DNA from 3 places in the Paramicrobacterium agarici genome. Region 2 is predicted to be linked to each of the others. Evidence: predicted binding sites of a transcription regulator. Region 2 holds the regulator's gene; each other region holds the start of a gene.
The links. Region 2 encodes HrcA, which represses chaperone genes, less so after heat shock. Its sites were predicted from a motif close to TTNGCACTCGNNNNNNNCGAGTGCNAA; they were not measured.
Positions count from the first base shown of each region.

Region 1: the regulator HrcA is predicted to act here: its motif matches at 3,296-3,322, upstream of ATJ78_RS14560 (Hsp20/alpha crystallin family protein).
Region 3: the regulator HrcA is predicted to act here: its motif matches at 7,365-7,391, upstream of groES (co-chaperone GroES).

Region 1 is NZ_PDJE01000001.1:2,978,226-2,988,402, reverse strand. Features, by position in the region: gene ATJ78_RS14585 (succinate dehydrogenase hydrophobic membrane anchor subunit) at 1-347, opposite strand, end outside; gene sdhC (succinate dehydrogenase, cytochrome b556 subunit) at 362-781, opposite strand; gene ATJ78_RS14575 (mannose-1-phosphate guanylyltransferase) at 948-2,063, shown strand; gene ATJ78_RS14570 (hypothetical protein) at 2,100-2,357, opposite strand; gene ATJ78_RS14565 (DUF2795 domain-containing protein) at 2,455-2,718, opposite strand; gene ATJ78_RS14560 (Hsp20/alpha crystallin family protein) at 2,800-3,228, opposite strand; gene ATJ78_RS14555 (ABC-F family ATP-binding cassette domain-containing protein) at 3,607-5,262, shown strand; gene ATJ78_RS14550 (MFS transporter) at 5,297-6,685, shown strand; gene ATJ78_RS14545 (MFS transporter) at 6,812-8,230, opposite strand; gene ATJ78_RS14540 (arginase family protein) at 8,265-9,155, opposite strand; gene ATJ78_RS14535 (PucR family transcriptional regulator) at 9,281-10,177, shown strand, end outside.
Region 2 is NZ_PDJE01000001.1:2,184,060-2,194,236, reverse strand. Features, by position in the region: gene ATJ78_RS10725 (16S rRNA (uracil(1498)-N(3))-methyltransferase) at 1-340, opposite strand, end outside; gene dnaJ (molecular chaperone DnaJ) at 342-1,442, opposite strand; gene hrcA (heat-inducible transcriptional repressor HrcA) at 1,527-2,552, opposite strand; gene ATJ78_RS16105 (DUF4870 domain-containing protein) at 2,729-3,418, shown strand; gene hemW (radical SAM family heme chaperone HemW) at 3,420-4,643, opposite strand; gene ATJ78_RS10700 (DUF1990 domain-containing protein) at 4,647-5,303, opposite strand; gene lepA (translation elongation factor 4) at 5,308-7,161, opposite strand; gene rpsT (30S ribosomal protein S20) at 7,403-7,663, shown strand; gene holA (DNA polymerase III subunit delta) at 7,751-8,776, opposite strand; gene ATJ78_RS10680 (ComEC/Rec2 family competence protein) at 8,807-10,177, opposite strand, start outside.
Region 3 is NZ_PDJE01000001.1:3,128,278-3,138,454, forward strand. Features, by position in the region: gene ATJ78_RS15215 (extracellular solute-binding protein) at 1-750, shown strand, start outside; gene ATJ78_RS15220 (carbohydrate ABC transporter permease) at 759-1,685, shown strand; gene ATJ78_RS15225 (carbohydrate ABC transporter permease) at 1,682-2,530, shown strand; gene ATJ78_RS15230 (SIS domain-containing protein) at 2,597-3,625, shown strand; gene guaB (IMP dehydrogenase) at 3,746-5,248, opposite strand; gene rarD (EamA family transporter RarD) at 5,362-6,285, opposite strand; gene ATJ78_RS15245 (HAD-IA family hydrolase) at 6,282-6,917, opposite strand; gene groES (co-chaperone GroES) at 6,991-7,305, opposite strand; gene ATJ78_RS15255 (THUMP-like domain-containing protein) at 7,446-8,633, shown strand; gene ATJ78_RS15260 (DUF4190 domain-containing protein) at 8,638-9,093, opposite strand; gene ATJ78_RS15265 (DUF4190 domain-containing protein) at 9,119-10,087, opposite strand; gene tsaD (tRNA (adenosine(37)-N6)-threonylcarbamoyltransferase complex transferase subunit TsaD) at 10,121-10,177, opposite strand, start outside.

The DNA.
Region 1 (10,177 bases), 790 kb from region 2:
ACGGCGACGAGAATCGCGATTTTCAGGGTTCCGCGCATGCCGCGGCTGTGGGCGTAGTCGTTGACGAGCGTTCGCATGCCGTTGCCGCCGTGAATGAGAGCGAGCCACAGCATCAGGCCGTCCCAGACCTGCCAGAACGGATCGGACCACTTTCCGCCGACGAACGCGAAGTCGATGGCGCTGACTCCGTCGCCCACCATGAGGTTCATGAACAGGTGCCCGAAGATCAGCACGATCAGCAGCACGCCCGACGCGCGCATGTAGATCCAGCCCCACTTCTCCCAGTTCGTTCCCGACGAACGGTTCGCGCGAGCCGGTGTGCGGGGAGCTTCGATTGTTTGCGACATGTCGTTCCCCTCTTCTAGTGCCCGAAGACGTTGATCAGGTGCCGCGGCACGAAAGCGAGCATGGTGATGACCCAGACGGCGATGACGATGTAGAACATGGCGCGCTGGTAGTTCGGCCCCTTCTTCCACAGGTCGATCAGAATAATCCGGATGCCGTTGAACGCGTGGAACACGATGGCGCCGACGAGAGCGACCTCACCGAGCCCCATGATCGGAGTCTGGTACGTGCCGATGACGGCGTTGTATGCCTCGGGCGAGACCCGCACGAGTGCGGTGTCGAGAATATGCACGAGGAGGAAGAAGAAGATGGCGACACCGGTAATCCGGTGCAGGACCCACGACCACATGCCCTCGCGACCACGGTACAGAGTTCCTGCCGGACGCTTCGACGTGGTAGCTGACACTGGTGGAGTCCCTGCAGTCTTCGCTGACACGGAACGACCCTCCCTGACGGTTCGCATTGTGCGTCGGCCGGACGGCCGGCGAGCGCATGGCGCTGACTCCCAGTCTATGCCGCTCTGAGGGCACTCTGCCCCTTAGGGGACCCTTAGTGTCTCGATGTCGAGATAGTTCTGCGGGCGGTGCCGGTACCGTGGAGTCATGACGAACGCCTCACGACGCTTTTACAGCGTGATCCCCGCTGGCGGCATCGGTTCGCGGCTGTGGCCGCTGTCGCGTGCGGACGCGCCCAAGTTTCTGCACGACCTCACGGGCTCGGGCGTCACGCTTCTGCGTGCGACGTGGGACAGGCTCGCTCCCGTCGCGGGCGACGATCGCATCATGGTCGTGACCGGCCGCGCGCACCGCGGCGCTGTCGAGGCGCAGCTGCCCGAGATCAGCGACGCCAACATCGTTCTCGAGGCCGACCCCCGGGATTCCACCGTCGCGATCTGTCTCGCCGCCGCCATTCTGCAGCGCAGGGAACCCGACGTGATCATCGGGTCGTTCGCCGCGGACCACGTCATTCGAGGGGACCGGCTTTTCCGCGCTGCGGTACAGCAGGCGATCACCGCTGCCGAAGCGGGATACATCACCACCATCGGCATCCGCCCCACCGAGCCCGCGATCGGCTTCGGCTACATCAAGGCGGGCGACGCGCTGAACATCGACGGTGCTGATGGGACCATGAGCGTCGACGCCTTCGTCGAGAAGCCCGACATCGAGCGGGCGCGGGCGTACCTCGATGACGGCGGGTACTTGTGGAACGCGGGAATGTTCATCTCGCGCGCCGACGTGCTGCTTGAAGAGCTTGCGAGCAATGAGCCGGAGCTGCATGACGCGATCCTGCAGCTGGCCGAGGCGTGGGACGATCCGACGACGCGCGGTCCCGCCGTCGACCGGTTGTGGCCGAAGCTCAAGAAGATCGCGATCGACTATTCCGTGGCAGAGCCGTCGGCCGCCAAGGGCCGCATGGCCGTGGTTCCCGGTCATTTCGGATGGGACGACGTCGGGGACTTCGCCTCGCTCGCGAAGCTCAATTCGAACGGGCTCTCGAACGATCTCGCGATTCTCGGTGAGAACGCTCGTGTGCTGGCGGATGCGTCGAGCGGCATTGTCGTGTCGCACAGTGATCGCGTCGTGAGTCTCATCGGCGTGAAGGACATCGTCGTCGTCGATACGCCGGATGCACTTCTGGTCACGACGAGCGAGAACGCGCAGCGGGTGAAGGGCGTTGTTGACGCACTCAAGATCTCGGGCCGCGACGACGTGCTCTGACGGCGCTCGCGAACCGGAAGCTCAAGCGCAGTGATGTTATCGGGCGAAGTGGCGCTTTGCCTCAGCCAGGCTCGGGAAGCTGTACCTTCGTACTCCCCGGCCGAGGACGAGGGTTTCGTAGCGGTTGCCGCAGCGTTCAATAAATCCGAGCACGCACGGAGCGTCATGTTCGGGTAAGCGTGTGTCGATCACTCGCCATTCACGATGCGACAGTGCATCGAGCCGGATGTCCTCGAGTGACGGCGGTGCCGTGGTGCCGCGACCCGGGATTTGAGGTTCGGCAACAAGCGACATTTCACTCTCCTCGGTCTTGCGTCGTGCAAGGCGGGACGTTTCCCGCCCGGCCTCTGCAACTTCTTAGTGTGGACTCCCCGCTGAAGCCGCGGGGTCGTTAAACGCTGACCACTTCTCTCCCGGCTGGGGAGGCGTTCTGCTGGTTGCGTGTCTGCCGTGCCGACGCGGTGCTCGACGTGGCGAGCGCACGTCGGATGTCCCAGCGGCTGGAGAAGAGTCGGCTTTCCAGGTGCTCCAGCAGTTTTCGATCGGCGGTGGAGAGGCCTTCCGCCTTCGCTTCGCGGAGCAGGTCGTCGCGGTCACACGGGTACTCCATGTCCTGCAGGAACATTGTCATCTGAGTCGACAGGATACGTTTCATCGTTCTCACCTCACATCGTCATTGAAAGGATGCTGTGCGGGGGAGCGGTAGCCGCTCCCCCGCGAATGGCGATGGCGCCGGCTAGGCGTTAATGGCCGCCGGCGCATCCGGGGCGCCCTGTTCGACCTCGATCTTGCGGGGACGCGCTCGTTCGGACAGCGGAATGATCAGACTGAGCACACCGTTCTGATACGAGGCGCTGATTCCTTCTGTGTCGATGCCCTCACCGAGGGTGAACTGACGCATCAGGCTTCCCCCAAAACGCTCTCGTGTCAGCCAGCGAACGTGCTCGCCCGACTCGATCGAGCGCTGAGCTCGAAGCGTCAGCAGTGAGCCATCGACGTTGATATCGATGGATCCGGGATCGATGCCGGGCAGATCCGCGCTGAGGATGTAGCGATCCCCGTCCAGATGCAGATCGACGGGCATTGCGCTCGGACCACGCGCGGAGTAGAAGATGCTCGACGCGACACGGTCAAGCTGGCTGAGCGGATCAAATGTCATCACCATTTCACTTCTCCCTTCGTGATCGAATGAGCACCTGAGTCCCGTTGACTCAGGTTTAGTAACAGAAATATTAGCACTCGAAGGCAGAGAGTGCTAGAAATCTCAGGAGGTGGCGTCGCCCTGAATGTCTTGTTGCAAACCTTGCTCCGAAAGGGCACGGGAGAGACACGGGCAAAGGCAGCTGTCTGAAACTCGTTTACTTTGCAGCATCCGTCGTCTATGCTCGTCGATCGTGAAGAACTAGCGCACTCCTGTCCGGTCCGCGTCCGAGGCTTGCCCGGCGGATTTCACTGACAGGCGCGCAAGGATTCTTCCTCTTGACACTCGATACGAGTAGCACTGTCATTGTGCGCGCGCCTGGCCGACCCCAAAGGGGACCAGATGCATACACAGACACTCAGACAGTCCACGGCCGCGCGACTCGATCACGTTCGGCTCGATGGCATTTCGCGATCGTTCGGCGACCGTCGCGTGCTCACCGATGTAAACCTCGTCGTCGCGCACAACGCGCGCCTCGGCCTGATCGGCGAGAACGGATCGGGCAAGTCGACACTGCTGCGCATTGCGGCGGGTGCCGACGAGCCCGACGCCGGAACGGTCGCGCGGCCGGCGCGCACCGGATTGCTGTGGCAGGAGGTGCCGCACGACGCCGACGACACTGTCGACGACCTGATCGAGCGCGCGCTCGCTGAGAACCGCAGAGCGGAGAAAGAGCTGACGGATGCTGCTGAGCAGCTCGACGGCACAGACGACGCCACCGAGCGTTACGCCAATGCCCTCGAGAACGCCGAGCGGCTCGACGTGTGGGGCGTCGACGCGAGGCGCGACCGCGTGCTCGCGGGGCTCGGGCTTGACAGCATCCGTCTGGATCGACGCCTTGACGCCGTGAGTGGCGGTCAGCGCAGCCGGTTCGCACTCGCTGCGCTTCTGCTCGAGCGACCAGATGCCCTGCTGCTCGATGAGCCGACGAACCACCTCGATGATTCCGCCGTGGCGTTTCTGCGCGACGAACTTATGGGCTGGAAAGGTTCCGTGCTGTTCGCCAGCCACGACAGGGCGTTCCTCGACGAGGTCGCGACAGGGCTCGTCGACATTGACGCGAGCCGTGCCGCCGTGGGAGAGGCGTCGCGGGCAACGGTGTTCGGAGGGAGCTTCACGGAGTACCTCGACGCAAAGCAGCTGGAGCGCGAGCGATGGGAGGCGCAGTTCGCCGCCGAGCAAGACGAGCTGAAGCGGCTGAAGTACGACGTCGATGTGGGCGCACGGCAGGTGAGCCATCGCCGCGGACCGACCGACAACGACAAATACATCGTGAAGTTCAAGCAGGCGCGCACTGACGGGGCGATCAGCAGGCGCGTGAAGGACGCTCGCGGGCGTCTCGAGGAGCTGCGCGAGAACCAGGTGCGCAAACCACCGAAGGTGCTGTCGTTTGCCGGTATCCCGACGGGGTCGCACGCGCTTGCCGACGGGGAAGCGCTGCTTTCCGTTCGCGATGTGAGCGTCGATGGTCGTCTCGACATCGACCGCGTGACCGTTGAACCGCGCACGCAGCTGCTCGTGACCGGACCGAACGGTGCGGGAAAATCGACGCTGCTGCATGTGATGGCCGGCGACCTGCGAGTCGACAAGGGGAGTGTGTCGCGCCGCCGCGGACTGAGGGTTCAGCTGCTCGAGCAGGATGTACGGTTCGCGCGACCAGAGGCGAGCGCGCGTGAGCTGTATGAGAAGGCACTTGGCGCCAAGCGCGCCGCGCAGCTGCCGCTCTCGTCGCTCGGGCTCGTGGCCCCGCGCGATCTGGACCGGCCTGTCGGCAGCCTCTCGGTGGGGCAGCAGCGACGCGTGGCACTCGCGCTCATCATCGCGAAGCCGCCGCATCTGTTCCTGCTCGATGAGCCGACGAACCACCTGTCGCTCGCGCTCGCCACCGAGCTCGAGGAGGCTCTGGGCACGTATCCCGGTGCCGTGGTGATCGCGAGTCACGACCGGTGGCTGCGGCGGCGCTGGCGCGGGCAGGAGCTGGCGTTGCATCCGGCGTAGGAGCGGCGGTCTGCGAGCGCGGCAGAATAGGGGGATGCCGCGCTCGCAGACCCTCAACCGGCCGCTCGCGCTGCTGGTCGCCGCCACGTTCTTCATGGAGAACCTCGACGGCACCATCATCCAGACCGCTGCGCCAGCCATGGCCGCCGACTTCGGCGTGCGCGCCGTCGACATCAACCTCGCCATGACGGCGTACCTTCTCACCCTCGCGGTCGGCGTTCCCGCCAGCGGATGGCTCGCCGACCGCTTCGGCACGAAGCGCGTCTTCATGGCAGCGATTGCGGTGTTCACAGTCGCATCGCTGCTGTGCGCGTTCAGCCTGACGCTGCCGCTGCTCGTTGCGGCTCGCGTGCTGCAGGGCCTTGGCGGAGCGATGATGGTGCCGGTCGGACGTCTCGCCGTGCTGCGCGTCGTCGACAAGAGCGACCTTCTCGACGCCATGGCCTACCTCACGTGGCCGGCGCTGCTGGCTCCCGTGATCGCGCCGGCGATCGGCGGAATCTTCGCCGACACGATCGGCTGGAACTGGATCTTTCTCATCAACATTCCGCTCGGCGCTGCCGCGATGATCGCCGCGGGCAGGCTCGTTCCGGCGGGGGAGATCGCGCAGCGGCATCCGCTCGACATTGTCGGGTTCGCCCTGCTTGGCGTTGCGCTTGCCGCCCTCGTGCTCGGCATGGAAGAGCTCGGCACGAGCCTGGTCGCGGCGCTTCTGCTGCTGGCGCTCAGCATCGTCGCCGGCGTGCTCGGGGTGTGGCGGATGCTGCGGGCAGCGCACCCGCTGCTGCGATTCGACTCGCTGCGCATTGCCACATTCCGCGTGGGCAACGTCGGCGGTGGAGTGTATCGTCTGCTGATCAGCGCGGCGCCATTCGTGTTCACGCTGATGTTTCAAGAGGGATTCGGCTGGAGCGCGTCGCTCGCCGGCATCCTCGTTGTCGCCGTGTTTGCCGGAAACATCATGATCAAGCCCGCGACGAGCCCGCTCATTCGGCGGTTCGGCTTTCGCGCCGTGATCGTGGGCAGCAACCTCGCGGGCGCCGCCGTTTACGTGTGGTGTGCGTTTCTGACGCAGCAGACGCCGCTCGTGGTCATCGCTGTGGCGCTGTTTCTGAGCGGCGTCTTTCGCTCGATCGGGTTCAGCGGCTACAACTCCGTGCAGTTCGCCGACGTCGAGCCCGAGCACACGAACGAGGCGAACACCCTCGCCTCGACGATGCAGCAGGTGGCGACGGGACTCGGTATCGCCGTCGCCGCGCTCATCGTTCGCATCACGACGGGTGTCGCCGACGTCGTTGACCCGGCAGATGTTGGGCTCGGCTATCGGTGGGCGTTCCTCGTCGTTGCCGCGATGCTGCTGTTCCCCACGATCGAGGCCGCGCGGCTGCCGGCGCAGGCCGGAGCTCACGTCGCTCGTCGGTGACGCGCTTCGCGACGCCGGTCAGCGCCCCATGTGCCGAGACAAGGAGATTGTGCTGAGTAGAGGAAGAAATCGCCGAAAACGTCCTCGTCCCGGCACTCTTTCCGTGCCTCGGCACACCGAAGGTCGTCAGCCGCGCCCGGATCGCTCCGCATTGAGAATGTGCGCTTCACGTTCAGTCTCGACGTTGGGCTCTGAGCCCTTGAGCGGCTGCCGCGCACTCTCTCGCAGAATGATCACTGCGACGAGTCCGACGACCGACATGCCGATGAGATAAAACGCGGCGGCGAACTCATTCCCTGTTGCGCGAATGAGGGCGTCGATGACGAGCGGAGCGGTGCCTCCGAAGATCGCGATGGAGATGTTGTATGAGACTCCGAGATTCGTCGTGCGGCTGTTCGTGGGAAAGAGCGCCGGATACGTCGAGGCAAGCGTTCCCATGTACAGCGCCACGGGTACGCCGATGAGCGCGAGACCAGACACCGTTCCCCCAAGTGAGCCGCTGCCGAGAAGGGCGAACGCCGGGACGCTCAGCACGATGACCCAGATGGATGCTGCAAAGAGCACCGGCTTGCGGCCCACACGGTCTGAGAGCATTCCGACGAACGGCATGGAACACGCCATGAGCAGAAGCAGTGGTAGCGAGATGAGGTTGCTCTGCACGGCATCGTGCTCAAGAACGGTTGAGAGGTACGTCGGCATGTACGACGTGAACGCATATCCGGCAGAGTTCGCGGCTGCAACAAGCACGATCACCATGAGCATCGCGCGCCAGTTCTCGGCAAATGCGCGAAGCGGGTTCACGCGGAGCCCTCCTGTTGTCGCTCGTGCGCTGCTCTGTTTGAGCAGGGCCGTGAACTGTGGCGACTCCTCGACGCGGAGGCGCAGGTAGATCGCGATGAGGCCAACGGGACCGGCGATCAGGAACGGTGCTCGCCACAGTCCGTCGAGCATGGCCTGCTGGCCGAAGATCACTTGAAGAGCCGTGACGATACCCGCGCCGAGGGCGAACCCCAGGTAGCTTCCAGCGTCGAGGAACGCAGCGTAGAAGCCCCGCTTCTTATCAGGAGACGACTCGCTGATGAATGCGACGGCGCCAGTGAATTCGCCACCCGCAGAAAAGCCTTGCACCATCTTCAGCAAGACGAGCAGGATCGAGCCGACAACGCCGATGACGGCGTACGTGGGAAGCAGCCCTATGGCGAACGTCGCGCCGGCGACGAGGGTCAGTGTGATGAACAAGACGCGCTTTCGCCCGATCTTGTCTCCCAGCCAGCCGAAGAACAAGCCGCCCAGCGGGCGGAGGATGTAGGTGCTCGCGAAGGTGCCGAGCATGAAGACCACTTGCGTAGCTGGGTCTGCTTCGGGGAGAAAGACCGGGCCGAGCGTGACAATGAGGTAGCCGAAGACACCGACGTCGTACCACTCCATGACGTTGCCGACGAACGTGCCGAGCACGGTTCGCCTGAGCTGTCGGCGTTTTACGACGGTGATGGAACCCGTCTCTAAGGGACCGTTGAATGCTGTGTGGCCAGGGTTGCGTGTCACGACAAAACTCCGTTGTTCGCGGGGCGGGTGAGGTTCAGAGCTGGTTCTTCACCTGTCCGAAGACGGCGAAGTAGTAGCAGAGGTAGGCGGCGAGGGTCGACGTCATGTCCCTGTGGTCAGTCATCGGATTTACCTCCGTCACCGCAAACGAATCGCAGTGCGGGGCGAGGGCACTGACAACGTCGATGGCTTGGCGCGAGGTGATGCCGCCCGGCTCCGATGCTCCGGCACCGGGCGCGTGAGCCGGGTCAATCGCGTCAATGTCGAAACTCAGATGCACGTGGGCGGCGCCCGCAATTCGCTCGAGAATTCGCTCCGCGACTGCCCGGCTGCCGATTTCGTCAAAGGCGCGCGCTGTGATCTGTGCCGGGCCATCAGTGACGACGTAGCGGCGCGAAGAAGGGAAGTTGAAATGTCGCAGCCCGACTTGGATGCTGTGGTTGCGGCTCGCCCGCGGGAGCTCAAGTGATCGGCGCATACCGCTCGACTGACTGTGCCGCCCCTGCTGCTCGTTTTCGTCCATGACGTCGAGGTGGGCGTCGAAGTGGATGACAGCGACACTTCCGTCGTCGGTGCCGTCATGCAGCCCGCGGCTGCCCGCGTAGAGAAAGCAGTCGTCCCCGCCGAGAAGGATCGGAACGTTGCCTCCGCGAATGCTTTCGCCCAGGCGTGCGCTCGTGTTGACGAGTGTCGATTCAAGGTCGTGAGCTATCACCTCCGCATCTCCGCCGTCGATGAGCTTGGGGGCTTGGTGCAGCTCGCCACTTTCGAGGGAATAGACCTCGCCGTGCTCGACGCGCATCGTGATCCACTCAAGGGCGCGACGGATCGCTCCCGGCGCGTATCGAGATCCTGGAATGCCCAGAGTCGACGCGCCGTCGTAGGGCGCCCCGATGATCTCGAAGGTCCGCGGTGATTGTGACATGAAACAATCCTCAATTCAGTGGCGTGCAGTGCACTCAGTCTCGTGGTGTGCCGTCACCGCACCAATCATTGTGTGCGTGAACATTGAAGCTATAATTCGCGGTAAACGTGAAACCGGAGGTATGAATGGGCGTAACCGTCGCGGATCTCGTCAGCGATCCGTCATTTGAACTGCGCTGCCTCGCCGGACACGAGTTGCTGGGTCGACAGATTCGCTGGGTACACGTGTCAGAAATCGGCGACCCGAGCCCGTGGCTATCGGGTAACGAGCTTCTGCTGACGACCGGGCTTGTCGAACGCACGGACGAGGAGGTGTTTGCCTTCTTCGATGCGCTGGCGGCGACACGGGTCGCGGCGGTCGGCTACGGCACGGGATTCGTTCACGACGACGTTCCACCGGTATGGATTTGTGCGGCGCTCAGGTACGGCATTCCGGTGCTGGAGATTCCACTGTCGACGCCATACATTGCAATCGCCGAATTCGTCTCCCGCAAGATTGCCGTTGAAGAGCTGAGTCAGGTCAACCGCATGCTAGATGTTCAACAACGACTCGCTCAGAATGAGCAGACGGAGGCACTCGTTCGTGACAGCCTCTCGAAGCTCGCGCGGGTGCTCGATGCAACGGTCGTCGTGCAGTACGACGACGGTTCACTCGACGTCATCGACGGTGTCGTATCCCTCGACGCCAGCGATCGCGACACCGTTGTCCACGAGATGCAGGTGCACCGCGGCTCAGCGCGCCACAGCACGACGACGGCGATTGGTGATCTCTACATTCACGCGGCGAAGGCTGACGGAGCGACTCTCGGGGTCGCGAAGCGAAGTCGCTATTCGCCTGTTGAGCAGAACATCATCGGCTCGGTCGCGACGGCACTCAGGCTGTCTGCAGAGTCTGCCGTTTCGGATGCGCTGCGACTGCGCGAAGCTTTGTTTCAGCTCGTGATCGTCGACGAGATGCCTCCAGAGCCACACGTGATAGATGTCCTCCTATCGGACATCGAGAATTGCGCCATCGTGCACGCG
Region 2 (10,177 bases):
GGCGCGCCTGCCACGGGATGATCGACGTCACCCCCAGCTCTGTGCTCATCTGAACAGCGCGCTCATCACGGTCTCCTTTCGCGAGAGCCTGCGCGAGCGTGATCTGCGGGTGACGCTGGTCGACGGTGGCGACGTCTTCGACGTTCAAGATCACCTCGCCTGTCTGCACGGTCTCGACCACGCAGCGCACCAGAAGACCCTGACCGTTGCCAACCAGGACCCGCTCGCCGACGCGCACTCTCGTCACGGTGACAGCGTGCTTGGCCTCGGCGCCCGTCAGCGTCAGGAGCCCGCCGCGCGTGGCGTCGACGAGCGCCTCATCGATAAAGACGCTGCTCACATCAGCTCACAAAACGGTCACGCAGCTTGGCGAAAAGTCCTTGCTGGAAATGCGCGAGTTTGGGGTTCGGCTCTCGGCGCCTTTCAGCGAACGAACGGATCAGGTCCCGCTCCTTGTGATCGAGCTTCTGCGGCGTGACGACCTGCACTCCGACGCGAAGGTCACCCCTGGTCGTGCTGCGCAGGCCTGTGATGCCGCGGCTCTTGATCACGAGAACGTCGCCGCTCTGCACACCAGGCCGGATCTCGAGATCCACGTCACCGTCGAGCGCCTTGATCGTGCTTGTTGTTCCGAGAATCGCGTCGGCCATCGATACTTCAAGCGTGCAGAGCACGTCATCGCCGTTGCGGCTGAAGACGTCGTCGTGCCGCACTTTGATCTCAAGATACAGGTCTCCGGAGGGACCGCCTCCCTGCCCGACTTCTCCGCTGCCCGGCATCTGCAGACGCAGTCCCGTATCGACGCCCGAGGGAATGTCGACCGAGACGGTACGGCGGGCTCGCACGCGACCCTGTCCCTGGCAGGTCACGCACGGGTTCGGGATGATGGTGCCGTATCCGCGGCACGAACCACACGGACTCGCTGTGACGACGTTGCCGAGCAGGGAGCGAACCGTGCGTTGCACTTGACCGGTCCCATGGCAGATGTCGCACGTCACAGGAGAGGTTCCCGGCTGACAGCAGGATCCCTCACACGTCTCGCAGAGCACCGCGGTATCGACCTCGACCTGCTTTGTGGTACCGAACATGACGTCCACAAGATCGACCTCAATACGCAGAAGAGCATCTTCTCCTCGCTCCTGCCGAGAGCGGGGGCCTCGCCCGCCGCCTCCTCCGCCGAAGAACGTGTCGAAGATATCCCCGAATCCGCCGAAGCCTCCTGCGCCGCCGAAGGGGTTCCTGCCCCCAGCGTCATACTCGGCCCGCTGCTGGGCATCGCTGAGCACATCGTATGCGTGGGTGACGTTCTTGAAGGTCTCCGCTGCCTCAGGACTCGGGTTGACGTCGGGATGCAGCTGACGCGCGAGCTTCCGATACGCCTTCTTGATGTCCTCGGCCGAGGCGTCGCGCGAGACGCCCAGTGTTTCGTAGTGGTCAGCCACTCGTGGCCTTTCCTCGTCGTGTGCCGGGCGGGCTCGTCCGGCAGGTGTGCAATTCTGTGCGCGAAGTCGCGCATGCGGGTCGTGTCACTCGACCTCGAGAAGCCGAGTCAGGTAGCGGGCGACGGCTCGCACAGCCGTGATGTTTCCCGCGTAGTCCATTCTCGTGGGTCCAAGAACTCCGAGACGGGCGATTTCGCCAGCAGAGGAACGATAACCGCTCGTGACGATGCTGGTCTCGTCAAGTCCGAACGGCGCGTTCTCCCGCCCGATGCTCGCCGATACGCCGAGCTGATCAGCCTGCATCTCGCCGAAGAGCCGTAAGAGTACGACCTGCTGCTCGAGGGCTTCGAGCACGGGAAAGATGCTTCCCGAGAAGTCGGCCTCGGTGCGCGCGAGGTTCGCGGCCCCCGCCATCACGAGTCGATCCTCACGATAGTGACCAAGAACTTCGAGAACGACACTCCGAACCGCGTCAGCGAGTTCCCCGTCGTCAGCAGAGGCATCGTCCTCACCCTGCTGCATCAAGCGGGTTGCGGCCGTATTGACGGTCTGAGCCGAGACGATGTCGTTGATCTCGACCTTAATGCGGTTTATCTCGTCATCGTCGAGCGTGCGGCGCGACTCCACGAGCCGCTGATCGACGCGCCCGTTGTCGACGATGACAACCACGAGCAGCGTCGACTCGCTCACACTGACCAGCTCCACATGGCGCACCGACGCTCGCGCGAACGATGGGTACTGCACGAGCGCTACCTGATTGGTCAGCTGTGAGAGCAGCCGCACCGTTCGACGCAGAACATCATCGAGATCGGCCGACGGCTCCAGAAACATCTCGATCGCGCGCCGTTGGGCCGGAGACAACGGTCGCTTGTCTGTGAGCTGGTCGACGAAAAGGCGATAGCCCTTGTCTGTCGGGATGCGCCCTGATGATGTGTGAGGAGCAACGATCAGCTCCTCTTCTTCAAGCTGCGCCATGTCGTTGCGAATGGTAGCCGCGGAGACGCCGAACTGGTGGCGATCCACGATGCTCTTCGAGCCGACGGGTTCCCTCGAGGAGACAAAGTCCGTGACGATTGCCCGCAACACGTCGAGACTGCGTTCGGAAACCACCGGTTTTGCCTCCTCTCTGGCACTCGTTCTCCCTGAGTGCCAATCTTAGTCCGTGTGAAAGCGGCGCGGACAATTGCAGGCATGACGCGGTGTCTGTAGGTTTACTCCTAAGTTCTGCAAAGGACGTGACACGAGCGTTCGCCGGCAAGCGAACTTCACAAGCGAAAGGCGAAGCAATGACTGACCCGAATGCACCGCAACCTGCTGATCCGAATCAGCAGCCCAACACGCACGGCCAGCCATCACAGACACCACCCCAGCAGCCCGAGTACGGGCAGCAGCCACAACCGCCGCAGTATGGTCAGCCGCAACAGCCGCAGTACGGGCAGCAGCAGCCGCCCCAGTATGGGCAGCAGCCACCCCAGCAGGGTCAGCAGCCCTACGGGCAGCAGCCACCGCAGTACGGGCAGCAGCCGCCTCACCAGGGCCAGCAGCCCTACGGGCAGCCCCAATATGCTCAGGCACCGGGCGCGCAGCCACTGACGCCGCAGGACGACAAGATGTGGGCAATGTGGTCGCACTTCGGCGGCGTGCTTGCGATCCTGCCATCGCTCATCATCTACCTCGTGTTCAAGGATCGTGGACCGTTCGTTCGACAAGAGGCCAAGGAAGCGCTCAACTGGCAGATCACGTTCCTGATCGTGTCGATCGCCTGGGGAATTATCATCGGCATCCTCAGCGGCATCGTGGTGACGTCGATGATCGCCGGAGGCAGCTTCGCCGCGATCGGCGGAATCTCAGCTCTGTTCTCCCTGCTGAGCTGGCTCCCGTACATCCTCAACCTGATCTTCTCGATCATCGGCGGAGTCAAGGTCAAGGGCGGTCAGCCGTACCGTTACCCGGTCAACTTCCGCTTCATCAAGTAACTCAATCAGTGAGACGCCGAACGACGGCGTCAGCCAGGAGCCGCCCTCTCACGGTCAGCACAACGCGGCCGCGAAGGGCGGCTTCTGCGTTCACGAGTTCGTCGGCGATGAGTTCGGCGACAACGTGTCGCGACGTCGGGCTGAGCACATCGATCGGCAGCCCGTTCCTGATGCGCGTTTCGAGGAGTATGCGCTCCATGCGGCGGGTCTCGTCGTCGAGAACCTCGCGACCTGCAGCCGGCGATTCTGATTGAGCAAGACGGCTGGCATACGCCGCCGGGTGCTTGACGTTCCACCAGCGAACACCGCCGACGTGACTGTGTGCACCAGGCCCGATTCCCCACCAGTCCTGTCCGGTCCAGTAGGAAAGATTGTGCCGCGACCGATGCTCGCGTGACGTTGACCAGTTACTGACTTCGTACCAGCCAAAGCCGCCCTCAGCCAGCATGTCGTTGGCAAGCTCGTACATGTCGGCCTCGAGATCGTCGTCGGGGCTTCCAACCTCGCCTCGCCGAATCTGCCTCGCGAGCTTCGTGCCGTCCTCGACGATCAACGCATAGGCGGAGAGATGGTCTGGGCGCTGCTGAATCGCGTGCTCGAGCGAGCGCTTCCAATCGTCAAGGCTCTCCCCCGGCGTCCCGTAGATGAGATCGAGACTCACATCGAGTCCGACATTGCGCGCAGCTGCCACCACATCAGGGATCCGCGCCGGATCGTGCGTGCGCTCCAGCGTTGCGAGAACGTGAGGAACGGCCGATTGCATGCCGAACGAAACCCTCGTGAAGCCAGCAGCCGCCAGTTCTTCGAGGTAGCGCTCGTCGACGCTGTCTGGGTTCGCTTCCGTCGTAACCTCTGCCTCAGCGGCGAGCCCGAACTCTTCGCGGATTCCCGACAGCATCCGCCCCAGGTCCCGCGCCGGGAGAAGCGTCGGCGTTCCACCACCGAAGAACACCGTGGAGAGAGTCCTCGGAGCCGCGCCGAGATCGGCGAGCACGCGTCCTGCCAGACGCACTTCATCAAGCGCCTCATCCGCGTAGTCGACCTGGCGGGCGCCACGGAGCTCTGTGGCCGTGTACGTATTGAAATCGCAGTACCCGCAACGCACACGGCAGAACGGAACGTGCACGTACATGCCCAGGTCCCGCGCGTCCGACCCTACGGCGGCTGAGAGCGGGAGTCTGCCGTCGGACGGCGCGAGAGCTCCGAGAGGCAGTTCTGACGGCACCATCTACTCGCGCACGTCGCTCGCCCAGGCCGGCGAAAGCGCCCTCAAGTACTGCGAGGAAAGTCGCTTCCGGCGGCGCAGAAGCAAGAAGGGAAAGACCTTGTAGAACACCCCGACGGGCCTGACGAATGCTCGCACGGTGAACCACACGCTGTCATCGTCTCGGTGCTCGATGGCGAACGACTCCTCACCGCTGATCGAGTGCCCGCTGACGGTACCGAAGGCGAACGCAACACGGCGCGGATCTTCAACGACGTACACGACGCGCACGTGTCCCCGCACGGAATACGAGCCGACGCGCCCAGAGAGCACTGCGGTCGTACCCGACGTGATGTACGGCGTGCCATCGGACGCGAACCGGTCTTCGGTGCGTTCGGTGCCGCGTCCCAGCGGCGTGCCGTCCTCCGCAAAGCGAACAGCCTGATAGGCATCGCCCGATCCGCGTTCAATGTCCGAGACAGTGATGCCCGCGAGCCGAAGAACCTCCCACGAGAGCACAGAAGCGGATGCCGCGGCGAACCGTTCGTCGCCGCTTCCGATCTTGATGGAATCTTCATACGGCGCGTACCCGTCGGGCGGGTACTGCAGCAGGTCGGCGGCCTGTGTCGCTCCGACGGCCGCGTAGTCCGTTGGCTGGTCTTCGAAATTGGACCGGCGCATGTGCCTATTTCTTGTCTTTCTTCGACTCTGTGTCACCGCTCAGCGCAGCGATGAAGGCCTCTTGAGGCACCTCGACACGACCCACCATCTTCATGCGCTTCTTGCCCTCTTTCTGCTTTTCAAGCAGTTTGCGCTTTCGCGAGATATCGCCGCCGTAGCACTTCGCGAGAACGTCCTTCCGCATGGCGCGGATCGACTCGCGAGCGATGATACGCGATCCAATCGCGGCCTGCACGGGAACTTCGAACTGCTGACGCGGAATGAGTTTCTTGAGCCTCTCCGTCATCAGCACGCCGTATGCGTAGGCCTTTTCGCGATGAACGATCGCGCTGAAAGCATCCACTTGGTCACCCTGCAACAGAATGTCGACCTTGACGAGGTCCGCCTCCTGCTCCCCCATCGGCTCGTAATCGAGCGACGCGTAGCCCTGGGTACGGCTCTTCAGGTGATCGAAGAAGTCGAAGACGATCTCGCCGAGGGGCATGCTGTATCGAATCTCGACGCGCTCTTCACCGAGATATTCCATACCGAGCATGCTTCCGCGACGCGACTGGCACAGCTCCATGATCGCGCCGACGTACTCCTTCGGTGCGATGACGCCCACTTTGACCACGGGCTCTGATACCGAACTGATCTTGCCCTCGGGGAACTCGCTGGGGTTAGTCACGATCACCGAGCGCTGATCTTCAGTGACGACCTCGTAGGTGACGCTGGGCGCTGTCGCGATCAGATCAAGCCCGAACTCGCGTCTGAGTCGCTCACTCACGATCTCAAGGTGCAGCAGCCCGAGGAACCCGCACCGAAAGCCGAATCCAAGCGCGACGGATGTCTCGGGCTCGTACACGAGCGCGGCATCCGACAGTTTGAGTTTGTCGAGGGCGTCTCGCAGATCCGGGTAGTCCGCCCCGTCAATTGGGTACAGTCCCGAGAACACCATAGGCTTCGGATCGGTGTATCCGGGAAGCGGCTCGGCCGCAGACGTCTTCGCATCGGTGATGGTGTCGCCCACGCGGGATTGCCGTACATCTTTGACCCCAGTGATGAGGTAGCCCACCTCTCCAACGCCGAGCCCAGCGCTCGGCGTGGGCTCAGGCGAAGACACGCCAATCTCGAGGAGCTCATGAGTCGCGTTCGTCGACATCATCTGCACCTTCTGTCGTGGGCGCAGGTCGCCGTCAACCATTCGCACGTACGTGACGACGCCGCGGTAGCTGTCGTACACCGAGTCGAAGATCATGGCGCGTGCTGGAGCGTTCTCGTCTCCCGCCGGAGGGGGCACGGTGCCGACGACGCGGTCGAGAAGCTCATCGACCCCTGCCCCGGTCTTGCCCGAGACGCGCAGAACATCGTCCGGTGATCCGCCGATGAGGTTCGCCAACTCGGCAGCGTACTTGTCAGGATCCGCGGCCGGTAAGTCGATCTTGTTCAGAACCGGGATGATCTCGAGATCGTTCTCGAGAGCCAGGTAGAGGTTCGCGAGCGTCTGTGCCTCGATTCCCTGTGCTGCATCGACGAGCAGGAGCGCTCCTTCGCACGCGGCGAGTGAGCGCGATACCTCGTAGGTGAAGTCCACGTGACCCGGCGTATCGATCATGTTCAGGGCGTACGTCTCGCCGTCTTTGGCCCACGGCATGCGCACCGCTTGACTCTTGATGGTGATGCCTCGTTCGCGCTCGATATCCATTCGATCGAGGTACTGGGCGCGCATATCCCGATCGGCCACGACGCCGGTCAGGTGCAGCATGCGATCGGCGAGTGTCGATTTTCCGTGGTCGATATGCGCGATGATGCAGAAGTTGCGAATGAATGCAGGGTCGGTAGCGGCGGGCTCGAGGGCCACGGCTGCTCTGGGGCTCAACGCGTTCCTTACTCTGTACCGTCGGTAAAGCACTATTCTCCCACGCCGACGATGAAAGACACACGAAGACCATCCCGACGCACGTCCGGCGGCCCGACCTGCCGTGTGGTGCCATCAGCACATTGAAGCTGGTAGTATTGGGCGTTGGCTTGCGTGTGGCGGAAACCGCACGATTTGCCGGGAGCGCCCTCTCTCGCCCCACCGGCACCACCGAACACACCGAACGAAAGCACAAAACAACGTGGCAAACATTAAGTCGCAGATCAAGCGAATCGGCACCAACCTCAAGGCGCAGGAGCGCAACCGACAGGTCAAGAGCGAGCTCAAGACTCTCGTTCGCGCAACGCGCGAGGCGGTCGAAGCTGGCGACAAGGACAAAGCGAGCAACGCGTTCGCTCTCGCGTCGAAGAAGCTCGACAAGGCCGTGAGCAAGGGCGTCATTCACAAGAACCAGGCGGCGAACCGCAAGGCCGGTCTCGCCCAGAAGGTGAACGCCCTCTAAGCGACACCGCGCAACAGAAGAACGGCCCCGCTCTGGCGGGGCCGTTCTTGTGTTCATTCGGGCGGATGCTGTGAGGCCGACGATGCATCAGACCCCGCCACGCGACGCGATGACGCCGATGAGACGCTCGACCGCAAACACCGGGTCTCGCTCGGCGCCCTTCACCGCAGCATCTGCCTCGGCGAGAGCGAGAATCGCTCGGCCGAGTCCTTCGTCAGTCCACCCGCGCGCGTCCCTTCGTGCACGGTCGACCTGCCACGGCGCCATTCCGAGCGAACTCGCAAGCTGAGCTGAACTGCCGTGAGCGTTCGCGACCTTCGCCATCGCTCGCACCTTCATCGCGAACGCCGCCACGACAGGCACTGGATCCGCCCCCGAATCGAGCGCGTGCCGTAGCCCGACGAGCGCCTCGGCCGTACGTCCGGCAAGCGCGATATCCGCGACAGCGAACGCCGTTGTCTCAACTCGGCCTCCGTAATAGCGGTCGACGACGCCCTCGGTGATCTGATCCGCCGAATCCGCGATGAGCTGCTGGCAGGCTGCCGCGAGCTCAGCGACGTCATCTGAGAACGCCGAAACGACCTGGCGGAGCGCGCCGGGGGTAATCCGCTTGTTTGCGCGAGCGAACTCAGCTTTGGCGAAATCGAACTTCTCAGCATCCTTCTTGATGTCGTTGCAGACGATCTCGATTGCTGCGCCTGACGCGGCACGCACGGCGTCGAGGAGCTTCTTTCCCCTCATGCCGCCGGCGTGCCTCAGAACCAGGTACGCGCTCTCGGCAGGTGCTGCGAGGTACTCAATCGCTTCGGACAGAAACGCGTCAGTGCACTTTTCGACGCCGCTCACTCGAATGAGACGAGGCTCTGCGAAGAGCGACGGACTCGCCAACGTCACGAGCTCGCCAGGCTGATAGGCCGCCGCCTCAATGTCATTGATCTCGAGGCTGGGGTCTTCGGCACGCAGAAAGTCGCGAAGTCCCTTGATCGCGCGATCGGCGAAGAGGTCTTGCGGCCCTGACACAAGGACGACGGGGGCCGGACGAACGTCGTGCCAGGGGAGCTGGGGAATCTTCGCCGAGCTTTTCGCCGTCGCGCCGCGTCGTGTCGCTGCCACTTGTGCCTTTCGTCGTCGTGCCCCTTCAGCTTATCCGCCGCCACTGTCACCGACCGATTTCTGCGACCACACCTCAAAGTCGCCGTTGCGCGTCGAGATCAGGATCATGCCGCGCAGATCGGTGCGAAGAGTACGGGAACCTGCCGCGGTCAGCTCATCGAGCGTCTTCTCGTCCGGGTGGCCATACGTGTTGTCCGCTCCCACCGAAATGACGGCGAGTGTCGCTCCGAGCTGTCGGTACAACTCCGCGGACTGGTCTGGGCTCCCATGGTGGGCGACCTTCACGATGTCCGCGTATCCGGTGGCCGGCATCCCGGAAAGCACGGCCCGCTGCTCGTCTTCACCGAGATCGCCGAGAAGAATGATGTCAACGCTGTCAATAGCGGCGTCGAGAACGAGGCTTCCCGCATTCCCGGTCAGTTCGCGGGATTCTGGCCAGATCACTGAGTAATCGATGTTTCCGACCGTGCCGCTGACACCAGCCGTCACAATCTCGACATGCGCACCCGCTGCCCGGAGCTCCTGTGTCGCACGTTCCCCCGCCTCGTCATGCACGGCCTGAACGAACGCCCGTTCTGTGCGTTCTGCGATTCCGCGCACTCCTCCCGCATGGTCTGCGTCATAGTGCGTCAGCACGAGCAGGTCGATTCTCTCGATCCCTAGAGTGTCCAGGCACGCCGAGACCAGTTTCGGATCCGGTCCCGTGTCCACCAGAATCACGCCGCCCCCGGCGCGGAGGAGCACGGCGTCGCCCTGGCCAATATCGCACGCGGCAACGATCCAGTCCCGCGGACGGTGAAGGCTCGTCGACAGCGCCGGTGCAGCGACCGTCCCGCCGTAGATGCCAATGCACACGCAGAGACACGCGAGGATGCTTCTCCCCACCAAGTGAGTACGCCATCGCGGCACGAAGGCAAAAGTACACGCGAGACACGTCGCTCCAGCGAGCAGCAGGGCGCCGAGCACACCGGGAATCCAGGGAATCGTCGCCGCGGGCAAAGCAGAAGTCACGGTCGCGACTCCGGCGATCCAGGCGGCGGGAAGATAGGCGATCCACGCGAGCATCGTCGCCACGACGGGGACCACTGGGGTCACGACGCAGGCGAGAAGACCAACGACCGTCGCGAGAGGTGCAGCTGGCGCCGCGAGGATGTTCGCAGCGACACCGTACAAGCTGATGGAACTTGAGAGGAGAATCAGAATCGGCTGGCATGCGAGCTGAGCAGCCAACGGAACGGCGATCACCATCGAGATTCCCGAAGGCAGTACGCGACTGAGGGCTGTGGCGAGGGGACGCGTAAGAAGCAGAAGACCCGCTGTGGCGAGCACGCTGAGCGCAAAACCGGCGTCGTACGCGAACCAAGGGTCGATGGCCAGCATGAGGACGACGCTCGCAGCAAG
Region 3 (10,177 bases), 940 kb from region 2:
GAAGTCGCCGCAGCGATGAAAGAGCAAGGGATCGTTAAATACCCGATCGCCTGGAGCTGGGCTCAGGCCGAGGCGCTCATCTGCGACTACGCGCAGCTTCTCGGCGCTTTCGGCGGCGAGTTCACGAATGACGATGGAGAACTCATCATCAACGAGGGACCGGGAGTCGAAGCCCTGAGCTGGATGAAGCAGACCATCGATGATGGCCTCTCCAACCCGAACTCGACGACGTTCCTCGAAGACGATGTGAACAAGACCATGGCCTCAGGTCAGGCTGCGTTCTCACTGAACTGGGAGTCGACGTTCCGGGATCTCAATGACGAATCCATCTCGCAGGTCGTTGGCCAGGTCGGCGTCTCCGCAACGCCGAAGGGAGCGGAAGGAACGCGCCCAGGCGTCAACGGCGCCATGGCCCTCGGCATCGCTTCGAAGTCTGAGAACAAGGATGCAGCGTGGAACTTCATCTCGTTCATCAGCAGTCAAAGCGAGCAAGAGAAATTCGTCACCAGCACCCTGCCGAACTGGAAAGCGTCGTACGAAGACCCCGAGATCACGGAGACCAACCCCGAGGTGTTCGCCGCAGCGAAGGTCGGTTACGACGACGGAATCCTGCGCCCGCAGGTGCCGAACTACAGCGAGGTATCGCAGATCATCCAGGCGGAGATCCAGAATGCGCTCCTCGGGAAGAAGTCACCGCAGCAGGCGATGGATGATGCCGTCGCTGCCGCAAACGATGTTCTGAACGACTGAGCGGAACGATGACGAAACTCGCCACCGTGGCACCTCCACGTCGGCGGACGGGTCGAGAGAGCCAGAAGCGGCTTGCCTTCTGGCTCCTCCTCCCCGCCGCCGTCGCGGTATTCGGCATCATCATCTACCCGATTGCGCGGACCCTGATCATCTCGTTCTTCGAGGTGGAGTCTGCACTCGCCACCGAAACTCCATTCGTCGGTATCGACAATTACGTGGAGGCGCTTTCGAGCTCCGGGTTCTGGGCAGCGATCGGCCGTACGCTCTACTTCACCGTCGTGTCGACCGCTCTGGAGCTGACGCTGGGCATGATGCTCGCGATGCTGCTCAACGCCCGATTGCGCATGCGGTGGCTGTTCCGCGCCATCGTCGTCCTCCCGTGGGCCGTCCCCACGATCGTCAATGCCGCGATGTGGAAGGGAATCTTCAACGCCCAGTACGGCTCACTCAACGCGGCCCTCACACAGCTTGGACTCACCGATGAGTACATCGCCTGGCTCGGCGACCCGTTCCTCGCCCTGAACATGGTGATCCTGGCCGATGCCTGGAAGACGACGCCACTCGTCGCCTTCTTCCTCCTCGCCGGGTTGACGGCGATCAACCCCGAGATCTACGAAAGCGCCAAGATCGACAGAGCGTCGTGGCCGCGCATCTTCCGGTCGATCACTCTTCCTATGCTCCTGCCGTCGATTTCCATCGTGCTCGTGCTTCGCACCGTCGAGGCGTTCAAGGCATTCGACATCATCTACGCGATGACGAGAGGCGGACCCGCGAACGGAACGCAGACGATCGCGTACTACACCTACGTTCGCGCTTTCTCCGATCAGAACTTCGGCATGGGGTCTGCGCTGTCGTACATCATCGTCATCGTCATTCTGATCCTGACGACGATCTACCTCAGAATGCTGCGCCGATCGGAGATGAGCCTACTGTGAGAAACCAAAGACGAAACTCAATTCTTCTGCACATCGCCGCGGTCGTCGTCTCAATACTCATTCTCCTGCCGTTCGCGTGGATGGTCGAGGCGAGCTTCGCTCCGCAGCGTGATCTGGTCAGCCGCCCGATGCGCTGGATCCCGTCTGAAATCGATCTGAGCCGGTATGTCGAGATCTTCCAGGGCGGCGAGGGCAGCGTCGGTTCGACATTCCGCGCCGCGATGCTGAATTCCACGATCGTCGCTGTCTCGGTCGTCGCCCTTGCCATGATCGTCGGAGTTTTGGGGGCATACGCTTTCGCCCGGCTAAAGTTCCCGTTCCGCAAAGCGACGCTGCTGACCTTCCTCGCCACGTACATGCTGCCGCAGATCGCTCTGCTGATTCCCCTGTACTTCATCTTGAATTCGCTTGGTCTGCTCAACACGCTTGTCGGGCTGATCCTCGTTGACTCGTCCCTGGTGATCCCCTTCACGCTGTGGATTCTCAGCAATTACTTCGTGACGATTCCAGACGAACTGGAGGAGGCCGCACGGATCGACGGGACGTCCCGTGTCGGTGCACTCTTCCGCATCATCCTGCCGAGCGCTAAACCGGGGATCTTCGCGGCGATGATGTTCGCGTTCCTCCTCGCGTGGGATGAGTTTATGTACGCGCTGATCTTCACGTCATCAGACGCTGCCAAGACGCTTCCCGTCGCGATCTCGGAGTTCGCCGGGAGATACACGACAGACTTCGGGCTCGTCGCCGCCGGCGGCATCCTCGCGGCGATCCCGCCGATCGTGATCGCCGTCATCTTCCAGCGCTACGTCGTGAGCGGGATGAGCGCAGGAGCGGTGAAGGGGTAGCGACGCATCGTGCACCGGCGCTCTTAGCGTCGGCCAAACGATGTTTCGAACGATGTGGAGAGAACCATGGAACGCATAGAGTACGGTCTCGCTGTTCGCGATCAGCCGGCGAATCTGGAACGAGCGCACCACTCGGTGTCGCAGGCACTTGCCAGGGCAACCATCGAGCCATGGCGCCCGGGCGATACCGTCGCTGTCGTCGCGATGGGGGCGTCGTCGCATTCGGCTCACGCCCTCGTCTTCGCGCTCATAGCGTCAGGGGTACGAGCGTTCCCTCTGTCGGCGTCAGATGCCGTCGCCTACGCTCCGGGCAGCCAACCCGCCGACCATTACGTGATCGTCTCAGAATCGGGGCGCAGCCCCGAACCGCTCAATGCCGCCAAACGATTCACCCCGGGGCGACGCATCGGAATCACCAATGTTCCGAACAGTCCGCTCACCGCTGCTGTCGACGTCGTGCTTCCACTCGGCGACTTCGATGACTCGGGAGTTTACACAGTCGGCTACACAGCAACGCTTCTCGCGTACGCTCTGCTGAGCGAGCACGCTACTGGGCTGACTGCACCTGACCCGAGCTCCGTGTCGGCACGCGTCGAAGCAGCGCTCTCTGATTTCGAGGCGCCGACCGCTCTCGCGGCAGAACGACTGAGTACGGCGCACACCGTCGACTTCGTCGGAAGCGGGATGTCGCTGGCCGCTGCGTCCGAAGGTGCCCTGATGTTCCGCGAAGCGCTCGGTGTCCCCACAGCGGCATTCGACACGTACCAGTACCTGCACGGACCAATGGAGCCGTTGCGCGAGAACAGCGGTCTCGTGATCTTCGGTGATTCACGGGAACTCTCGCTCGCCGATTCGGTTCTCGATTCCGGAGTGCAGGTTTGCCTGGTCACCCAGAGCCCCCTTACAGAGGTTCCCCGCCCGGATCACGAGAACCTTGTCGTGATCTCGCTCCCGTCTGAAGTGACGAGCTTCGAGCGCGCTATCGTCGAGGTCATCGTTCCCCAGTTACTCGTCGGGCACCGGGCCAGAAGCCTCGGCCGCCGCCCGGGAGAATTCACATACCGGCAGCCCGACACGAAACTCCCGCTCACATAGAGCACGGCTCGTTGCGGCGTCCAGGGACAACGCGCTTCGGGCCCGCGCCACATTTTTCGTCGCGCTCCAGTTCTTTCTGGCGCGCAAAACCGAAAGCGGAGCGCAAACAAGGTCAGCGTTCTACCGGCGGTAGTTCGGGGCCTCCACCACGATCTGCACATCGTGCGGGTGCGATTCCTTGAGCCCCGCCGACGTGATGCGCACGAACTTGCCGCGCTTCTTGAGCTCGGGGATCGTGCGGGCGCCGACGTAGAACATCGACTGCCTGAGTCCGCCGATGAGCTGGTAGGCGACGGCCGAGAGCGGTCCCCGGTACGGCACCTGACCCTCGATACCCTCGGGAATCAGCTTGTCGTCGCTGGGTACGTCGGCCTGGAAGTAGCGGTCCTTCGAATACGAGGTCTTCTTGCCACGCGTCTGCAGCGCGCCAAGTGAGCCCATGCCGCGGTACGTCTTGAATTGCTTGCCGTTGACGAAGACGAGCTCCCCCGGCGACTCGTCGCAGCCGGCGAGCAGCGAGCCGAGCATGACGGTCTCAGCACCGGCGACGATCGCCTTCGCGATGTCGCCCGAGTACTGCAGACCTCCGTCGGCGATGATCGGCACGTCGAGATCGCGCACGGACTTCCACGCCTCATACACAGCGGAGACCTGCGGAACACCAACACCGGCGACCACGCGCGTCGTGCAGATGGAGCCCGGGCCAACGCCGACCTTGACAGCATCCGCCCCAGCCTCGGCAATGGCGCGCGCACCGTCGCCTGTTGCAACGTTGCCGCCGATCACGTCGACAGACGCGAAGCTCTCGTCTGCCTTGATGCGGCGGATGAGCTCGAGAACGCCCTCGGAGTCGCCGTTCGCTGTATCGACGACGAGCACGTCGACACCCACGTCACGCAGCGCACACGCGCGCTCCCACGCGTCGCCGAAGAAGCCGATCGCCGCGCCCACGCGCAGGCGGCCCGAGGCATCTTTCGTGGCGAGCGGGTACTTCTCGCTCTTGTCGAAGTCCTTGACGGTGATGAGCCCCTTGAGCACTCCGGCGTCATCGACGAGGGGCAGCTTCTCGATGCGGTGCTTTGCGAGCAGCTCGATCGCTTGCTCGGGGCTCGTGCCGACCGGCGCCGTGATGAGCTTTTCGCTCGTCATCACGGCAGAGACCGGCGTCGATGCTTTCTTGTCGTCATCGACGAAGCGCATGTCGCGGTTGGTGACGATTCCCTTGAGCACGCCTGCCTCGTCGACGACGGGCAGCCCGGAAACGCGGAACTGCCCGCAGAGCTCGTCGACGTCGGCGACGGTCGCGTCTGCTGTGGTCGTCACGGGGTTGGTGATCATTCCCGATTCGCTGCGCTTGACGCGGTCGACCATCTCGGCCTGGTCGGCAATCGAGATATTGCGGTGAAGGATGCCGATGCCGCCCTCACGCGCCATCGCGATCGCCATGCGCGACTCCGTCACCGTGTCCATCGCGCTCGAGAGCAGCGGAGTGGCAACGGTGATGTTCTTCGTCAGGCGCGACGACGTATCCGCCTCGCTCGGAATCACGTTCGTGTGCGCTGGCAGCAGCAGCACGTCATCGTAGGTGAGACCGATGTAGCCGAACGGATCCGAGGTGTCCATAGCGTCCCTTCGCAAGGCGAATTGAGTGTCCGAGAATTCCCGGCGGAGCGGTGCTGGTCGACGCCGGTAATCCATGGTAACCACCGCGGGGCTGTGTTTATGTCTGCGAACGTTCAGGCCATGCTGCGCGCACGACGCCGCGCCGTCCGCGCGCGCCTCACCATGTCGATCGTGAGCAGCACGAGCGCCGCCCAGACGAGAAGGAAGCCGGCCCAACGCTCGGGCGGCATCGGCTCGCGCAAAATGAACACACCGACCAGAAACTGCAGCAGCGGCGTGACGTACTGGAACAGACCCATGTATACGAGAGGCAGGCGGCGGGATGCTGACGCGAAGAGCAGCAGCGGAACAGCGGTGACGATTCCCGAGGCCACGAGAAGCGTTGTGTTACCGGCCCCAGCGGTGCCGAACACGATGCCCGTCGTTGCCGCGACTCCGACGAGCACTATGGCCGCCACCGGGGCGAGAAACAGCGTCTCGAGCGTGAGGCCGGAAATGGCGCCGACGTTGCCGCCCACCCGGTTCTTCATCAGACCGTACAGCCCGAACGAGAACGCGAGAATCAGCGCGATGAGCGGAAAGTTGCCGTAGCCGACCCACAGCACGAGAACCGCGATGCCGCTCACTCCGACGGAGGCCCATTGCAGCGGACGCAGTCGCTCGCGCAGAAAGACGACGCCGAAGAGCACCGTGACGATGGGGTTGATGAAGTAGCCGAGAGACGCCTCGATCACGTGGCCTGTGAGCGTTGCGATGACGTAGGTCTGCCAGTTGATGAAGATGAACACTGCGGCGAGCGTCATGAACAGCATCGTGCGCTTCGACCGGAACAGCGCGAAGAATCCGCGCCAGTCGCGCAGGATGCTCAGCAGAACGCCGCAGAACACGAGCGAGAACAGAATGCGCATCGCCACGATCTCGAACGGCCCTGCCGGTTCGAGAATGACGAAGTAGAGCGGCAGCGCACCCCAGAGCAGGTACGCGGATGCCGCGTAGAGAAATCCGGAGCGGGAGCCCTGGCTCGCAGCCGGCGTCACGAGGCGAGCTCGGCCGCGAGCGAGGAGCGCAGCGCCGCAGCATCCGTGAACTGCACGGCTCGCCAGCCGAACTGCGCAGCCGCCTCGATGTTCGCGGAGAGGTCGTCGGTGAAATGCACGGATGCTGGTGACACGGCGCTGCCGAGGGTCTGCTCGATGAGCGCATGGGCCCGCGCGTAGCAGTCGGGCGCGGGCTTCGCGACGCCAATCTCGTGAGAGTTCAGCACGCGATGAAACCGGTCAGCGATGCCGTGGGTGTCGAGTTCGTGCGCCGTGCGGTCGGTTCCGTTCGTCAATGCGAAAACGGGATGCTCCTGCCTGAGCTCGTCGATGAGTTCGATGGTCTCGGGGATCAGCTGCCCGATATCTGTCGCCCATTCGGCGACGATCGAGCGCGCAGCATCCGCATCGCGCGCCGTCCTGGCAATCATCTCGGTGACCTCGTCAACCCACTCCGCCCGCGTCATGCGGCCTTCGACAAGGGCGCGCCCAAGTGGGTCGGCGAATGCGGCGTCTTCGATGATGCCGACCGGAAGTCCGAGCTCTGCGTCGAGTCTCGCCGCCATGCGCTCGGGTGTGAAGGTGCGGATGACGCCGTCGATGTCGAAGACGAACACCTGTGACACAGCCATATGACGAGTCTACGGCGAACCACAGACAAGGGCCCGGGTGATGATCACCCGGACCCTTAGTGCTGTGCGTCGTTTAGCGCTCGACGACCGCGAGAACGTCGCGGGCCGAGAGCACGAGGTACTCGTCAGCGCCGAACTTGACCTCGGTGCCGCCGTACTTCGAGTAGAGAACGCGGTCGCCGACGGTGACGTCGAGCGGAACGCGGTTGCCGTTGTCGTCGATGCGGCCGGGGCCAACGGCCACGACTTCGCCCTCCTGCGGCTTTTCCTTGGCGGTGTCAGGGATGACCAGACCAGACGCGGTGGTCTGCTCTGCCTCGACCTGCTTGATGACGATGCGATCCTCGAGCGGCTTGATGGAGACCGACACGGTTGACCTCTTTCTCATAAGAAGACGTGAGTTAGCACCCTCACTATCCGAGTGCTAATTGCAAGTTTACGGATGCGCTGGCACTCGTGCAACGTGAGTGCCAACTCCGCGTCTGGTTTCGCTCTCGGCGAGATCGGGCGCATTGATATGTTGGGCGGATGGAACGCGCCGAGCTCGCCTCTCTGCTCACCCCCGACGGCATGGCTCTTCTCGATGAGCTTGCCGGTCAGGACACCGCGGGAGACATCGTCGCAACGGTCACTCGCCTGCGCAAGGCGGGCCACGATCCCGATCTGGTCGCCGCAGCGCTCACACAGTCACGCCTCCGTGCACGCGCCCGCGTCAAATTCGGCGAGTTCGCCGAACGGATGCTGTTCACGCAGGCCGGGCTCGAACAGGCGACGCGCATTCGCGCGGCTGCCATGCACGCGGGGCGGTATCTTGCGAGCAATCTGAGCCGCGTCGCCGATCTCGGCTGCGGTATCGGCGGCGATGCAATGGCGATGGCTGCCATGCAGATCGCTGTCACTGCCGTGGAGGCCGACGAGGTGACGGCGGCAATCGCCACGCACAACCTCGCGCCCTTCGCCTCGGCGCATGTTGTTCGCGGGCGTGCCGAAGACACCGATCTGAGCGACGTCGACGCCGTGTTCTTCGATCCGGCGAGGCGAACGTCGGGGCATGCGGAGACGACGCGGATCACCGACCCGGCGGACTACTCTCCGCACCTCGATACGGTCTTCGAGGTGGCACGTCGAATGCCGACCGGCATCAAGCTCGGTCCGGGATTCGACCGCGACCTGATCCCCGACGACATGGAGGCGCAGTGGGTCAGCGTCGACGGGAGCGTCGTCGAACTCATGCTGTGGTCGGGTTCGCTCGCGCGCGACGGCATCACGAGGGCTGCGCTCGTGCTGAGCGATGACGGCTCGCCCGAGCTGACCGCCGCGGCAGACAGTGCTGACGAGCCGGTTCGCGACCTCGGCGCGGTCCTCTACGAACCCGACGGCGCGGTCATTCGTGCGAGGCTCATCGGCGATCTCGCCCGTCAGCTCGAGGCCGGGCCGATCAGCGAGGGCATCGCCTACCTGACCTCAGACGCGCACACAGCGACGCCGTTCGCGACGGCATTCAGAGTCGTCGAACGGCTGCCGCTCGACGAGAAGGTGCTGCGACGCTGGGTCAAGGGCAACGACATCGGCACGCTCGAGATCAAGAAGCGCGGTGTCGACATCGATCCCGCCGCGTTCCGCAAACGGCTCAATCCGCGCGGCACGGCGAGCGCGACTCTTGTCTTGACGCGCGTCGCCGGGCGGCACACGGCGCTCGTAGTCGAGCGGGTCTGACCGATCAGGTGTAGTACGCGCCCGACATGCCGACGGTGCCGAGAAGGACCACGAAGAACACGATGTAGATGATGATGATCGCGACGATGATCGCCGTGAACACGTAGCCGAGGATCAGTCCCGTCAGAGCGAGGCCGTCGCCCTGCTCCCCCGTCTCACGAATCTGCTTGCGGGCGATGTGGCCGCAGATGATCCCGGCGATCGGAATGAAGAACGCCGAGATGATGGCAACGATCGCCAGAACGTTCGTGCCGGGCTGAGGCGGATACGCGCTGTACGGCTGCTGACCGTATGGCTGCTGCACGTACCCGGGTGGCGGTGTCGTCTGCTGACCATAGGGCTGCTGGCCGTGAGGCTGCTGTCCGTACGTCGGCGCTGGCGCCTGCTGACCGTAGCTCGGCTGCTGGTTCTGTCCATACGCGGGCTGCTGGTTCTCGTGGCCCTGCTGTGGATCGCTCATTGTCTGTGATCTCCCCTCGTACCGATCATCTCATGACGAGATAAAGGATGCTGTACACGAACCATCCGACCGAGAACAGCGTGCCGGCAAAGCCCGTGATGATGGCCCACAGCGCGAACGTGCGGTCGTCGTCGGGCTTCGAACGGGCTTTGAATCCGAGAACGATGCCGACGATCGCGAGCGGAAGCGCCCACCCGAAGAACACGCCGCCGATCACGCCGAGGATGCCGAAGATGAGACCCGTGAGCCCCGTGCGGCTCTTGTGCGACTTCGGCGCAGAGACAGGCTGGGCTGCGGGCATTGCTCCGCCGGGGCCGACGAGCGGCGGCTGCCCCGGTGCACCCTGTGGCGTGGGCTGGAAGTACGGCTGCGCCGTCTGCTGCTGCGGCGCCTGCTGGTATGGGGACGGTGCCGGCTGCTGCTGCGGGGCAGGTTGCGTGTATGGCGACGTCTGAGGATGCGGTGCCCCGTGCGGTCCCTGCGGTGCGGGGTGCTGCGGAGCGGACTGCTGATAGCTCGGAGCGGGTTGCTGGTACGGGGCGTGACTCTGCTGCGGAGGAGTGGGCTGCGCACCCGGATGCTGCGGAGCGAACTGCTGCGAAGCTTGCTGCTGCTGCGGTGGAGCGGCTTGCTGCTGGGGCGCCGCCTGCTGCGGAGCGGCTTGCTGCTGGGGCGCCGCCTGCTGCGGAGCGGCTTGCTGCTGCGGAGCGGCTTGCTGCTGCGGAGCTTGCTGCTGTTGCGCGGGCGGCGCGCCGGCCGGTCGTGCCCACGGAGCCGGGTTCTGAGGCGGGTTCTGAGCCTGCGGGTTCTGAGCCTGCGGGTTCTGAGCCTGCGGGTTCTGAGCGGGGGTCTGGCCTGGCTGCTGCTGCGCTCCATCGCCAGCGTTCTGGCCCGCGTCGTGCGGCCGCGTTCCATCGTTCTGAGCCGGCGGTGTTTGCGGCAGCGGCGGACGCGGTGGCACAGCCGGGTTCTCGCGATCGTTGGGCTCAGTCATCAAACGTCTCCTCGCGGTTGCAGCGGTGTTGTCTCACGGTACCTGAATATCGGTGACCGGGAGCGTGGAGTCTGCCCCGAACTCCAGCGT